3 regions of the Myroides albus genome follow, and region 3 is predicted to be linked to each of the others. Evidence: riboswitches for the same ligand, from Rfam matches in the RefSeq annotation. Region 3 holds a riboswitch; each other region holds the start of a gene.

Region 1 (4,249 bases), 1.2 Mb from region 3:
ATGACGGTTTTCCGTATAGTGTTAAACTCTTGTCTTTCGAGCTTGTGTATTCGTAGGTAAGGTTAATTCCTAAGTCTAAGTCAGGAAGTATATTTAATGTAGTTCCTACTGCTGATTCAATTCCGTAGTTTTCTACCTTACCAAGGTTAGTCATCATCCATCGCATCATACTTGAAGTAGGAGATGCTATGATTTTGTCTGTGATATTTGCATAATAAGATTCTACTGAAACGCGAAATTCTTTGACGAAAGAGTGGTTAAGTGCTTTATTGTAATTAATCCCTAAGTTAAATTGCCTTGATATTTCAGGTCTTAGGTTTGACGTTCCTAATTGTGTATAGTAGAGGTCATTGAAAGTTGGAAGTCGAAAGATGTATTTGTAAAAAGCATGAATGTTTAGATTGTGTTCATTCCAAGGTTTGTAACTTACAAATAGGGAAGGAGCCCAGACAGATCTATTTGGTGCTTTGAAATTGTGACGCACTTTTTCATTCGTAAAGGTTCCCAGTATGTTTCCTTGTGCTTTTACTTTACCTAAATCAACCGAAGTTGCAAAGGCAGTCATAAAAGTATATCTTTCAGGATAGGAGAATAAAGTACCTTGTCCTTTTCGTGTAGCATTTAGTTTGTTGTATTGCAGGTCTGTAGAAAGTGAAACTTCCCATATAGGGCTAATTTTATACAGATGAGCTGCAGATATATACCAGTCTTGTTGGTAGAAGGTATTGTCAAATTGGGGGTTATAGGTAACCTCCTCTCCTTGAAAATCTACCGTTTTACGAGAGGTGTAATTCATAAGGTCATAGGCAAACTTAGCTTTTAGCAGAAACTGGTATCGATCAGATACATATCTTGTCCATTCAGCTTGTCCCATAAAGTTTTTGTCAATTTGACGCTCGTTGATGTTCTCGGTTTCTAAGGTAACGTCACTTTTCTTGATAACAGCTCCTGGAAGACCTCTATCTGATTGATAGTAATATAGGTTTGCAGACCATGTGTTTTTATCGTCTTTACCATACCAAGAATTTTCAATTCGGTAAGCATCTATGTCGCTATTCAGGCGATGTCCGACTGTGTCGTAAGCGACTGTCCCATTTAGGTTATGTCGCTTTTGTCTGAATTTGTAACGGCCGTTAGAATGCATGTATTCTGCACTTATAGTAGTGCTAACATTATCGTTAATTTTGTATTCTGTACGAATGGAAGGATTGGTTAATTGAATGCTACCAGCTTTATACTTCGCTGATAGGTTAACATCTTTTCCCTCTGTGAAAACAGGCTTTTTAGTTTGGATATAGACTGTAGATGCTGAGGCATATTCTTTTGCAGACTGGAAGATAGTACTCCTTTGTCCATTATATAGTTTTATTGCCTCTACATTGTCAAGAGAGAATTTACCTAAATCCACAATACCGTTTTGTGCGTTTCCAATCTGTATACCATTGTAGAAGACTCCTACGTGGTGCGTTCCCATGTTTCGAACATCTATCGTCTTAAGTCCTCCCATGCCACCGTAATCCTTAATTTTTACTCCAGAAAAGTAGCGTAGGGCATCTGCTACACTATGGCTATTAAGTCGTTCGAGAGCTTCTCCCGAAAGTGTTTGTACTGGTATAAGATCTTTGAAAACTTCTTTTTGAATGACAATTTCATTTAATGTGGTAATACTGTCTTTTTGTGTTTGTGCAAAAAGCGTAACCTTGCCAACCCAGAGGAAGGCAATAGACAATAAGCAGAATTTTAATTTCATAGTTTTTGGGCTAATATTTAGTCTAATACCTTTGGGCTAATACAGACGCATAAAACATTAGTCCCTAAATTAGGGGAAGTGTTGTAGCGTGTTTGTTTTATACCCGAAAACATTAAACAGCAATCAATAGATGGCAGGTATTCTGACTTACTCTTTATACAAACGTCCTTCCCATATTAGGCCAATACAGTGGACAACGAGGTTTGCTAAATTTATGAGCTTACAGCAGCGGGTCTGTTTAGGACTTTCACCTAATTCCCTTTTTATTATTATTCTAATAAACCACCTTGATTGATACAAATATATGTAAAAAACTCATTTGAAAAAGGAATTAAGTAGCATACTATCAGAAAAATAAGGTCTTTCAAAGCTTGATGACTAAGTAACCTATTGCTTTTTGTAGATAAGGGTATGGATATTCCTCTTTTTATTTTTTGAAGAAAGTAATTATATTATCTAATTGTTTTCAACAGTGTGGAAATAGGGTAGGTGACTTTTATACGTTTTTGTTGCTTGTTTATTCATATTATCTTCAGCAGTGGGGTAGACACGCATGCCTCTTTTACCTTGGGTTTGTTCTGAGGAGATAATATTCAATTCAATTAATGTGTTTTTGGGATAAAGGAAGAACCCTTTGATGGAAGGAGAATCGATATCGATTAAAAGGAAGTCAAAATCGTCATCGTTAGAATAAGGTCTTGTTTGTCCATCCTCATCACGTTCCCATATTGCCACAAAAAGGCCTACTTTTTTAGGAGTTAGTTTCGCTTTTCTATAAATAATATTTTTGTTTTCTAACGTAAATGAACAGGCATTGTATTCACTTGTTTCTCTTGGGAACTTAAAATCACATGGTATTGCTTGAGTAGAAATGTTTAGTACACCTTGCAGTGTCTTTAAGAAGGATGGAATAGAAGCCATTATTATATAAATTTGAGGATAAAAAGTAAAAGTAATTATTGTTGTCGTAAATTTTGTAAAATCATTGTTTATTTGCAATATATTTAAAATAGTACCATGTTTTCAAAACCGAGAATTGCATTGTTTATTGGGATTCTGTGTATTTCAATTTTCCCTGTCATTGTAAAGATGAATTTGACTCCAAGTCTAATTTCTGCTTTTTATCGTATGGCAATTGCCGCACTATTTGTGGTTCCTTATGCTTTTATTACTAAGAAGTTGCATATTTATCCACGTAGAACGATGTTTTATATTGTCTTATGCGGTATTTTCTTTGGTTCTGATATTGCGGTTTGGAATCAAGCGATTCAAGGATCTACCGCGACACAAGCGACGTTGTTAACTAATTTAGCACCTGTTTGGGTAGGGATAGGAAGCTATTTTTTCTTAACTAATAAGCCAAGTATCAATTTTTGGATAGGGACGGTGTTTGCTTTGATAGGAATGGTTGTACTTGTTGGTGTAGATGTGTTTGTTAATTTGTCTTTTGATTTGCCATTCGGATTGGGTATTCTCTCAGGGGTCTTATATGCGTGTTATATCTTATTGAGTAAAAAAGTATTGGGCGAAGTAGGTGTAATTCCATTTATGACCTATAGTTTGCTTGTTTCTTCTCTTTTCTTAGGAATAGTTAATTGGATTAGTGGTTCCAGTTTTATTGGCTTTAGTACAGCAGGATGGTTAAGTCTTGTTGTACAGGGGATAGTTTGCCAATTGTTAGCTTGGTTGTTAATTAGCTATGCCACACAGAATATGAGGGCAACAAGAGTATCGTTGAGTTTATTAAGTCAAGCTCTTATCGCTGCTCTTTTGGCATGGATGTTCTTAGATGAGGATATATCAAGTAAGATGATTTACGGTGGAGTTATAATTCTATTTGGTATTGCTATCACATTTATCGAAAAACCTTTATGGTCTTTTAGAAAGAGAGTGATTAAGTAGAATAAGCACTGTTTTTTGGTTTAAATGCCTTATATTTAAATGATTAAATTTTTAAATATGAAAGTAGATTTTTATACTAAGGCAATACTAACTGTTATCGCAGGTTGTTTATTGATAATGGTAATTCGAGATTTATCAATTGTTCCAAAAGCCCATGCTACAGAGGGAAGTATTCCAAATTCTGCGCCTTTAGGATATGGATTAGTTCCTTTGAATGACGATGGTAGTATGAATGTGCGAGTAAGTAATTTTGATGAATATACTAACGATGTAAATGTTCGTTTTAACGATGAGTTGAAAGTGCGCATTACCAATTCTGAAATCAAGACATCAATGAGTAATTCTTTTGGTAATGTTATACGAGTGAAGCTTGAAAAGTAAGTTAGTTAAATGGTTAGTTAAGTAATTAGTTGCCGAACCAAACAGCGTAGTTTTTAATCATGATAAAAACTCCTAAACCAAAGAATACGATACCTGCAAAAACTTTCATGAAAGTTGAGGCAAGGAATCCTATAAATGATCCTACTGCTGCTTTGAAAGCTCTGGAAAGATCATCGCTTTTGTAAATTATTTCACCTATGAAAGCGCCTAAGAAAG
Region 2 (4,249 bases), 580 kb from region 3:
GGCGAGCTGCTTCAGACCTTTGCTCCTATTCACAAGATGAAATCGAAAACATTGCACACCTAGCTTTTCAAGCCGCAGATAAAAGAAACAAAAAACTTACCCTAATTGATAAAGCCAATGTTTTAGAAACATCGAGATTGTGGAGAAGAGTAGTGCAATCCTTAGCAGCTCAATACCCAACTGTAGAAGTTGAATATATGTTTGTAGACAATGCAGCAATGCAACTAATTTTGAACCCTAAACAATTCGACGTAATCTTAACAGAGAATATGTTTGGTGATATTATTTCAGACGAAGCCAGTGTAATCGGTGGATCTATTGGACTACTACCTTCTGCATCGATAGGAACGCACACAGCGCTATTTGAGCCTATTCACGGATCATATCCACAAGCAAAAGGCAAAGGTATTGCCAATCCAATCGCATCTATTCTCAGTGGTGCAATGATGTTAGATCACTTAGGAGAACACGATGCTGCCGAAGCGATTAGAGATGCTGTATTACACACAATTAACGAAGGAGTGCTAACTCCTGACTTAGTCAAAGAATCAACTTATAGTACAACTGATGTAGGCAATAAAATTGCCAACCACGTGCGTTTTAGAACGGGTCATCGATATCAGGATAACATGACTCACAGCAAGTCAACTATCATATAATAGTTCTTATATTGTTAAAATTATTTTTAACCTTCTAGTTTTTGGGACAAGTCTACCTCTAATCAAGGTAGACTTGTTGTTTTTTATACATTACAATAGTAGAAATGTCGGATCAGCTTAAAAAGTCTTTGAAGAAAATGTAAAAGAACAGTTCTCCCCACTATTACAAAGTGCCGCAGTACAAAAACAGTTCTTACCTTCTTTCGCAATACCCACCTTCAACAGTACTCAAATAGAAGAAATAAAAGCCTAACAGTAAAACATTTTCAAAGGAAAAGACAATTGCGCGAATCAATCTCCTTCAGTACAATTCACTTTAAACTGCTTTCACAATACGTCAGTATATGAAGACATTTTACAACGAGAAAAATCAGTCAAACTACGTATGCAATTTCTTCATTAAACTACTAAATAAACAGCTAAAGTGATATCGAGCAATTGAAACTTTACTGTAAAAGAAAACTGATTGACTACATTTTTAAGGTAGTTAGCCAAAAAACATCGCTACTACAAGAGTGATTAGGTACTAAGTTGATCGCACTTCCTTTAGGTATTCTTGCGGTATGCTAGGGGTTTTCTTCGGAAAACACCCCCTTTTGCGAGGAAAACCCCCAAGAAACTGCAAGGAAACCGCAAGAAAGTCCTAAGAAAACACTTCTACTTATTGAAGTAAAGGAGCTCATAATTAGTATCTCAGTGTTACAACCAACAAGAAAGAATTAAGATTAAGTGCATTCATTAATTCAAAAACATCAAAAAGCATTACTAAAGCACATTAGAAGCTTAAAACAAACACGACAAGCCAAATATTCATTTCTTTAGTAATTAAAACATTAATGAGACTACTGGTTCTATTAATGCTAATAACAAATTCATTCGTATTAGGTAAAGAGAAATAAGAATCAAGAGTTTATCCTTTTAAAGTAAAAGTTCATTTTACTTAGTTTTGGTCTTTTGATATGAATTCGAAATAAACTACTTTTTGTAAAGTACAAAATGAAAATAGCCCCTTAACGGAGCTATTTTTCTACCAAAAACTAAAAAATGTAAGATGCTTACACAATTTATTATTTTAAATATCTTAATCTAAGATTCGAACTGGTCTATTATCATCGTTGATAGCAACTAAGGTAAATACACCACTAACTACTTCAACGCGTTCGATATCTTTCATTTTTTCTCTAAATACATTCACGCGAATGCGAATACTTGTATTGCCAATTGACTCGACATTACCTACCATTTCAATCAGTGAACCAGCAGGTATTGGCTTTAAAAAATCAATTTTATCAGCATTGACAATTACAAAGTTCTTGCGGCAAAAACGCGTAGCTGTCATAAAAGCAGTTTCTGTCATCATCAAAATTACCCTACCCCCAAACATCGTATTATGATGATTTATTATTTCAGGAAACACCACTTTAAAAACACGTGTTTCAGCTTGTTGCATTTGTAATTCGATTGATTCAGATACTACCATTAATTCAAACTTATATTGATAAAATATCAGATGAGAAATAAAGGAACCCTATAATTAGTAAACAATAATAAATTGGGAAAGGAAACAAATGAAAAGAGAAGTGAATACAATAAAAACACCATTGTAAAAACAATGATTGCATTAAGGATATTCAACTCTGACATAAGCTCTAAACCGCGAAAGCATGGTCTACTAAAGATAGGCAGGTCTCCTGACTTGTAACATTCTTTTACCGTCCTTCCCATCTACACATAGACAGTGGAACACTATGAGGGTAAAGAATTTTAAGTTACTTACAGTTGCGCGACAGTTCGTGATTTACACACGATTCCCTTTTCGTATACAGCTAAGTATAACCTTTCTTTGTTGATATTTTAATTCCTATTTTGGAATCTTGACAGCGAAGATAAGCAAACTTTGCAAATAAACTATCTTATAGCTTAAAATTACTGACCTACCTACTGACCAATCAGAAGGACTTCTTCGCCATACAGCAAAAAAAAGAGACCCAACTGAGTCTCTTTCCAAGGCTAAAGTTGTTTTTTAAGTTCTTGTGCCTTATTGATATCTTGATAAATCTTAATCGTCTTCATCGTAGTAAATGATTTCATCTTTTCTAACATATACTTAGCATGAGTAGAATTTGCCTCGTCAATCTTTAACTTTCGCTTCTGTGACGAATTTGACCATGTATAGTAATAGGGTTGATTATTCTCTATTGCAACAGCTCCGATTGAATCTGCTATAAAATTGTAATCATTAATAGCAAAGTGATATTTGCTCTCATTGCCAAATAAATTATCCCCTGTATACGTATAAATGGTTTCAGATAGACTCAAATTAAAAAGGGTAGGAAATATATCTTTATGAGAAGATACTCTCTCTTGATCAAAATTACTTGGTTTATACTTCTCTGGAATATAAAACAAAATAGGCACACTTCGCTTGAGGAAACCTTCTTCAGGAGAATATTCGAAAACTTGGCGAATATTGTGATCTCCAGAAGCTGCTATTATGGTATTCTCACCTAATGGAGAGTTCCTAACTTCTTCAATCAACTTAGCAAGCATTGCAGCACCATATTGATGAGAGTAAAAGTTGGCATAAGCTGTTTGCTCATCAACTCTTATCTTTTGTTTTAAACTATCTGGCATGACGATAGGTTGCGTTGTGTAACTTTTAGGAACAACAAAAGGCGTATGATTACTGATTGTCAAACCAAAAATGAATTTTGGTTTTCCATCATCTACTTTCAATTTATCTAAAATGTAATCCATTAAATAACCATCGTGAACCCCCCAAGCAAATTCTTCGGCACCAGGATAGGATTCTAAAATATTATTCTTTCCTTCGATGTAATCAAAAGACTGTTTTTGAAGCATCTTATCTATATTACGCCAAGATATACTCGCTCCTGTCAAGAAATACGTATCGTATCCCTTGCTCTTAAAGGGAAGTGTAATAGCACTGCTAAAAGGAGTGTCAAAATACACAGATTGGGATATAATCGTCTTTGGTGTACCTAATATAAAATTCTCCAAAGTCTGTATCGTACCATTATAAGCTGATAAGCTATTCTTAAAATAGTATAGGTCATCTAATTGACCTGCCAGATCTCCGATAAGATTAAATTCTTTTGAATTCATGTCAAAGTAATGATTACTCATACTCTCCATCTGTAAGAATATAACATTAGGAGGATTTTGCTCTAAGAATTCACTATAGGCAGTCTTTCGCTCTAAATTATTGTCAAACAAATCAAGCTGCTCTCCTTTATAGTGCTGTAAAACACCAAGCAAACTTTCGTAACCATTAGCTTTTAATTCACTTTCAATATCGGGGTTTATCCTATTTTCCTTGCGTTCTGAGTTGGCAAACTTTAAACTATAAAGCGCATTATAACACAGTGAATTAACAAACTCATTAGCTGTAATATTGGTGTGCTCTCTGCGAAGCGTAAACACTCCTACACTTCCACGCATCCCAACAAAAACTAAAGGAAATAACAATAGTAAAACAAGTGATAAAGCTTTACTCTGTTGTATTATAGGACGTGCCAATGATTTCTTTACTCTTTTCGAAACAAATAACAACCCTACAATTGCAATCA
Region 3 (4,249 bases):
ATAACTGTAACAATAAAGTCTGTATTTATTTTAAGTAGATTATTAAATTGTTAACTAAAATTATGAGTAAATTATTTATAAGCTGTTTAGCTGCTTCAGCTATGCTTTTTGTTTCGTGCAAGGACACGAAAAAACAAGAGGAGAATACAGAAAGAGAAAAAGTAACTGTAGAGCATATCTCTGGAACAACTGAGGTTTTAAAGAACCCTAAAAATGTTGTTGTGATTGCATATGGTGCTTTAGATTCTTTTGATGAGCTTGGTATTCCTGTAAAAGGAGCGCCTAAAACAAATCTTCCATCTTACTTAGACAAGTATGCAAAAGACGAGTCTATTGTTGATATTGGGGGTATTAAGGAGCCAAACTTAGAAAAAGTGAATGCTGCTGATCCTGAATTAATTGTGATTGGAGCGCGTACTGCTGCTATGGTAGACGAGTTTAACAAAATTGCACCTGCTGTAAACTTAGATGTAGATGCAAAAGATTATATGACTTCTTTTAAAAACAATCAAATCGCTATCGGTAAGATGTTTGGCAAAGAGGAGCAAGTAGAAAAAGAGTTAAAAGATATTGATGCACGTATCGCTAAGATTAACGAAGCTGCAGCGAAGTCTGACAAGAAAGCTTTAATTGTATTGACAAATGAAGGTCGTATGAGTGCTTATGGACCAGGTTCTCGTTTTGGTATCATTCACGATGTGTTTGGTGTAAAACCAGCAGATAACAAGATTGAAGTTGCTACCCATGGACAATCTATTTCTAATGAGTTTATCAAGGAAATGAACCCTGACTATATCTTTGTTATTGACCGTGGTGCTGCTATTAAAAGAGCGACAATGACTAAAGAGGCATTTGCTAATGCTTTAATTCAACAGACAAATGCTTATAAAAACGATAAAATTGTATTCTTAAACCCTGAAGTATGGTATTTATCAGGAGGTGGATTAAAATCTATCAAAATGATGATCACAGAGGTCGAAAATGCAATCGCTGAGTAAATTTAATTTTAAATGAATAAAAGGGTTATACGCAAGTATAGCCCTTTTGTTTTTATATAGTACTCGGTTTTTAAGTTTGGATTGACCAAATATTATCCTAAGTGTTAGTAGAGTAGGGGAAAACTACAAGATGAAGATGTAGAATATTTTATCTTTTAGCCATGACACTTATGCGTTTTTTAGTAGCTCTTAGCTAATTGTGATTAGATTGGCATAATGCGTATAGAAAAAATAAAGATATAGGCCAAAACACGGATGTATTAAACTTTTATATTAAGTGCTAAAACACTTGAGCTTAATTCCTATTTCGTGTATGGATAACAAAAAAAAGCTCTCTATTACAGAGAGCTTTTGTTATTTAAGGTGAATCTTATTCATCTATTTCATCCAGAACAGGTACTGGTCTTTTGCTTTCGTTAATAGCAACAAGGGTAAAAGATCCTGTGATTGCCTTTTCACGTCCATCTCTATACATGCTCTCTACAAATACATCTACACGTACATCCAAACTTGTGCGTCCTACACGAGTAACAGTTCCAATTAGTTCTACTAATGTTCCAGCGGGAATTGGGTGATTAAAGTCAACTTTATCACTCGATACAGTTACAATAGGTTTACGACAAAAACGCGTAGCTGTCATAAAGGCAATTTCATCCATAATGTATAATACTGCCCCACCAAACATTGTATTGTGGTGATTTGTTTGCCCAGGGAATACTGTTCTGAATACGTGAGTTTCGGAATCTTTAATTTTCTTTTGGATACGTAATTCTCTGTTTGTTAATTGACCTTCCATATTGATGTAATGATTGTTATTACTTAGTTTACTTTTTACCTTTTAAATTGGTATAGCTTATGGTTTGGTTTAATCATTGTAGAGCATTTCAAAATGTCATAAGGGAAATAGCTCTAATTTCGACTAAGCTTCAAATCGCGAAAGCATGGTTTATGGTTCGTATAGCTGAGTAAGTGTGGTAATCTGACTTATAATCAGCTCGGCTGATTATTTACAGTTGCGCGACAGCTCGTGAATTTCACACGATTCCCCACTTGTCTTAGTACTAAGAACAAACTTACACTTTTGTGTTCTATACAAGGGCAAATATACGAAGTATAAATGGTTTATAAGTGGCCTTTGTGAAATAATAGTCTATGACTCTTAGCTTCTCATAGTGTTTTAGATTGATAGTAGGAGCAATTGATTTGTCTTGTCAATTGGTGTTTCTATATGTTATTATTGACAAAGTATTTTATAAACTCTTTGTTTTCTCAAGTTTTACTTTTTGCTATGAAATCATATAATAATATAAGAGTTTATTAATTGTTAGCGAGAGAAAAAAGTTTTTTTATTATAGTGTATTTCATTGTTAATTAAGTTTTTATGTCGATAACTAAAGAATTAGTTGTATGTTTGATTAACTAATAAAAATTAGACAATGGAGAAGCTTACAAACAAAGAGGAGGAGATCATGCGCATTTTGTGGAAAATTGAAAAGGGATTTATAAATGATATTTTGCAACAGATGGATGAACCAAAACCACATTACAATACACTTTCGACTTTGGTGCGAATATTAGAGGACAAAGGAGTGGTAGCACATCATACTTTTGGGAAGTCGCATCAATATTATCCCTTAGTTGATATTTCATCTTATAAGAAACAGTTTATGGAAGATACCATGCAGAAGTACTTTGATAATTCTTTTGCAAATCTGGTAAACTTCTTTGTCAAGGACAAGAATATAAGCAAAGAAGAACTCGATGAAATTAGCGCATTAATTGAGAAGAATAGAAAGTAAGAACCAATCGACTGACTTATGACGACCATTTTTATTTATTTTCTAAAAGTCAACTTGTTGTTGAGTTTTACCTTTGCATTTTACTACGTGTTTTTGCGAAGAGAAACTTTTGTACGCACAATAAGGTGGTACTTTCTATTGGCTATCGCAGGTAGTTTTATTCTGCCAAGTGTTTTTTGGACAAGGGAAATAATTCTTGAGGACACTCCTATTTTACTTGATCAGTGGTTAGTTGATAGTAAGCAAGTAGATCTACCAACAGATCATACAATGCAAGTAATAGAAACTACCGTGAATTGGCAGGACTATGCAATATCCCTTTATGCGGGAATAGGCGCTTTGTTTTTACTTTCACTCTTAGTGCAATATCTGCGTGTCTTGTATCGTATCGGCTCATTGCACAGTTGTGAGATTGCAGGTAATGTCCTTGTAGATCATCGTACTAAAGATGCTTATTCTTTCTGGAACAGTATTGTTCTACCTGCAAATTATAAGCAGATAGAGCGAATAGATCTTGTTTTATTACACGAGAGTATTCACATCAAGCAAAAACACTCTGTTGACCTATTGATTATAGGAGTGACAAAAGCAGTATGTTGGATAAATCCCTTTGTGTACTTACTGCAACGAGCGATTAATTTGAATTTAGAATTCCTTGTAGATCAGCAAGTAAGTCGCGATATTAATACGTTTGATTATCAAAAAGCTTTATTGGAGTACCAATATGCAAGATTAGAACATACATCTATTGTTAATTCTTTCAAGTCTTCGGATTTCAAACGCAGAATCATAATGCTTAACACTCAAAAATCACCAATCATGAAAAAAATGAAATTGTTGTTACTTATGCCATTTTTACTGGCTTTTTTTGGCTTTTTTCAAGTACAAGTAAAAGCGAAGATAAATAATAGTAAGCCAGATAGTGAAAGTTTATCAAACTTTGTAGATCAATTGCAAAGTCAGTCATTACCTGTGATATTATCCGATTTTGATCAGAAGCAACTTGCTCCCATACTCGCGCAAGATACTCTTGGCCTAGTGAGTGAAATTAGTAAAGACCAATCAGATAAATCTACTGACTCTACTGTGCAAGTATATAGGGTGGAGCGTGGTAAAAAGCAGACAAAGAAGTCAGAACAACTGAAAGGTCGTGGATTGGACAAATTGGCGGAAATAGGTAAACATTCTCCTATGTATATTGTGGATGGAGAGAATGCTGATTCACAACAAGTCAAGGCTATTTTACCAGAAGATATTGAGTCTGTCTATGTCTTTGAACCTAAGCAAGGAATTGAACAATATGGAGAGGAAGGTAAAAATGGTGTGGTCTTTATTTTGACAATAGACAATAATGACCAAGAGAAAAACTTGCGAAAAATTGAATTGCGAAAGGAACTACAAAAAAGAAAAGTAGAACTTAAAAAGGAACGTCAGGCAAGGAAATTAGAAGTG

What was found. Region 3 has a riboswitch for cobalamin ahead of NWE55_RS13975 (acyl-CoA thioesterase). Riboswitches for the same ligand answer to the same signal wherever they lie in the genome.
Region 1: linked by a shared signal. The riboswitch ahead of NWE55_RS08865 (TonB-dependent receptor) and the one ahead of NWE55_RS13975 (acyl-CoA thioesterase) in region 3 are both predicted to bind cobalamin.
Region 2: linked by a shared signal. The riboswitch ahead of NWE55_RS11670 (acyl-CoA thioesterase) and the one ahead of NWE55_RS13975 (acyl-CoA thioesterase) in region 3 are both predicted to bind cobalamin.

Annotation. Positions count from the first base shown of each region.
Region 1 is NZ_CP102754.1:1,924,706-1,928,954, forward strand. It holds gene NWE55_RS08865 (TonB-dependent receptor) at 1-1,750, opposite strand, end outside; cobalamin riboswitch at 1,866-2,050, opposite strand; gene NWE55_RS08870 (MepB family protein) at 2,207-2,671, opposite strand; gene NWE55_RS08875 (DMT family transporter) at 2,768-3,652, shown strand; gene NWE55_RS08880 (hypothetical protein) at 3,710-4,033, shown strand; gene NWE55_RS08885 (DUF456 domain-containing protein) at 4,059-4,249, opposite strand, start outside.
Region 2 is NZ_CP102754.1:2,554,337-2,558,585, reverse strand. It holds gene leuB (3-isopropylmalate dehydrogenase) at 1-659, shown strand, start outside; gene NWE55_RS11670 (acyl-CoA thioesterase) at 1,741-2,139, opposite strand; cobalamin riboswitch at 2,324-2,515, opposite strand; gene NWE55_RS11665 (LTA synthase family protein) at 2,670-4,249, opposite strand, start outside.
Region 3 is NZ_CP102754.1:3,133,004-3,137,252, forward strand. It holds gene NWE55_RS13965 (iron ABC transporter ATP-binding protein) at 1-38, shown strand, start outside; gene NWE55_RS13970 (siderophore ABC transporter substrate-binding protein) at 63-998, shown strand; gene NWE55_RS13975 (acyl-CoA thioesterase) at 1,369-1,794, opposite strand; adenosylcobalamin-variant (AdoCbl-variant) riboswitch at 1,963-2,058, opposite strand; gene NWE55_RS13980 (BlaI/MecI/CopY family transcriptional regulator) at 2,435-2,797, shown strand; gene NWE55_RS13985 (M56 family metallopeptidase) at 2,816-4,249, shown strand, end outside.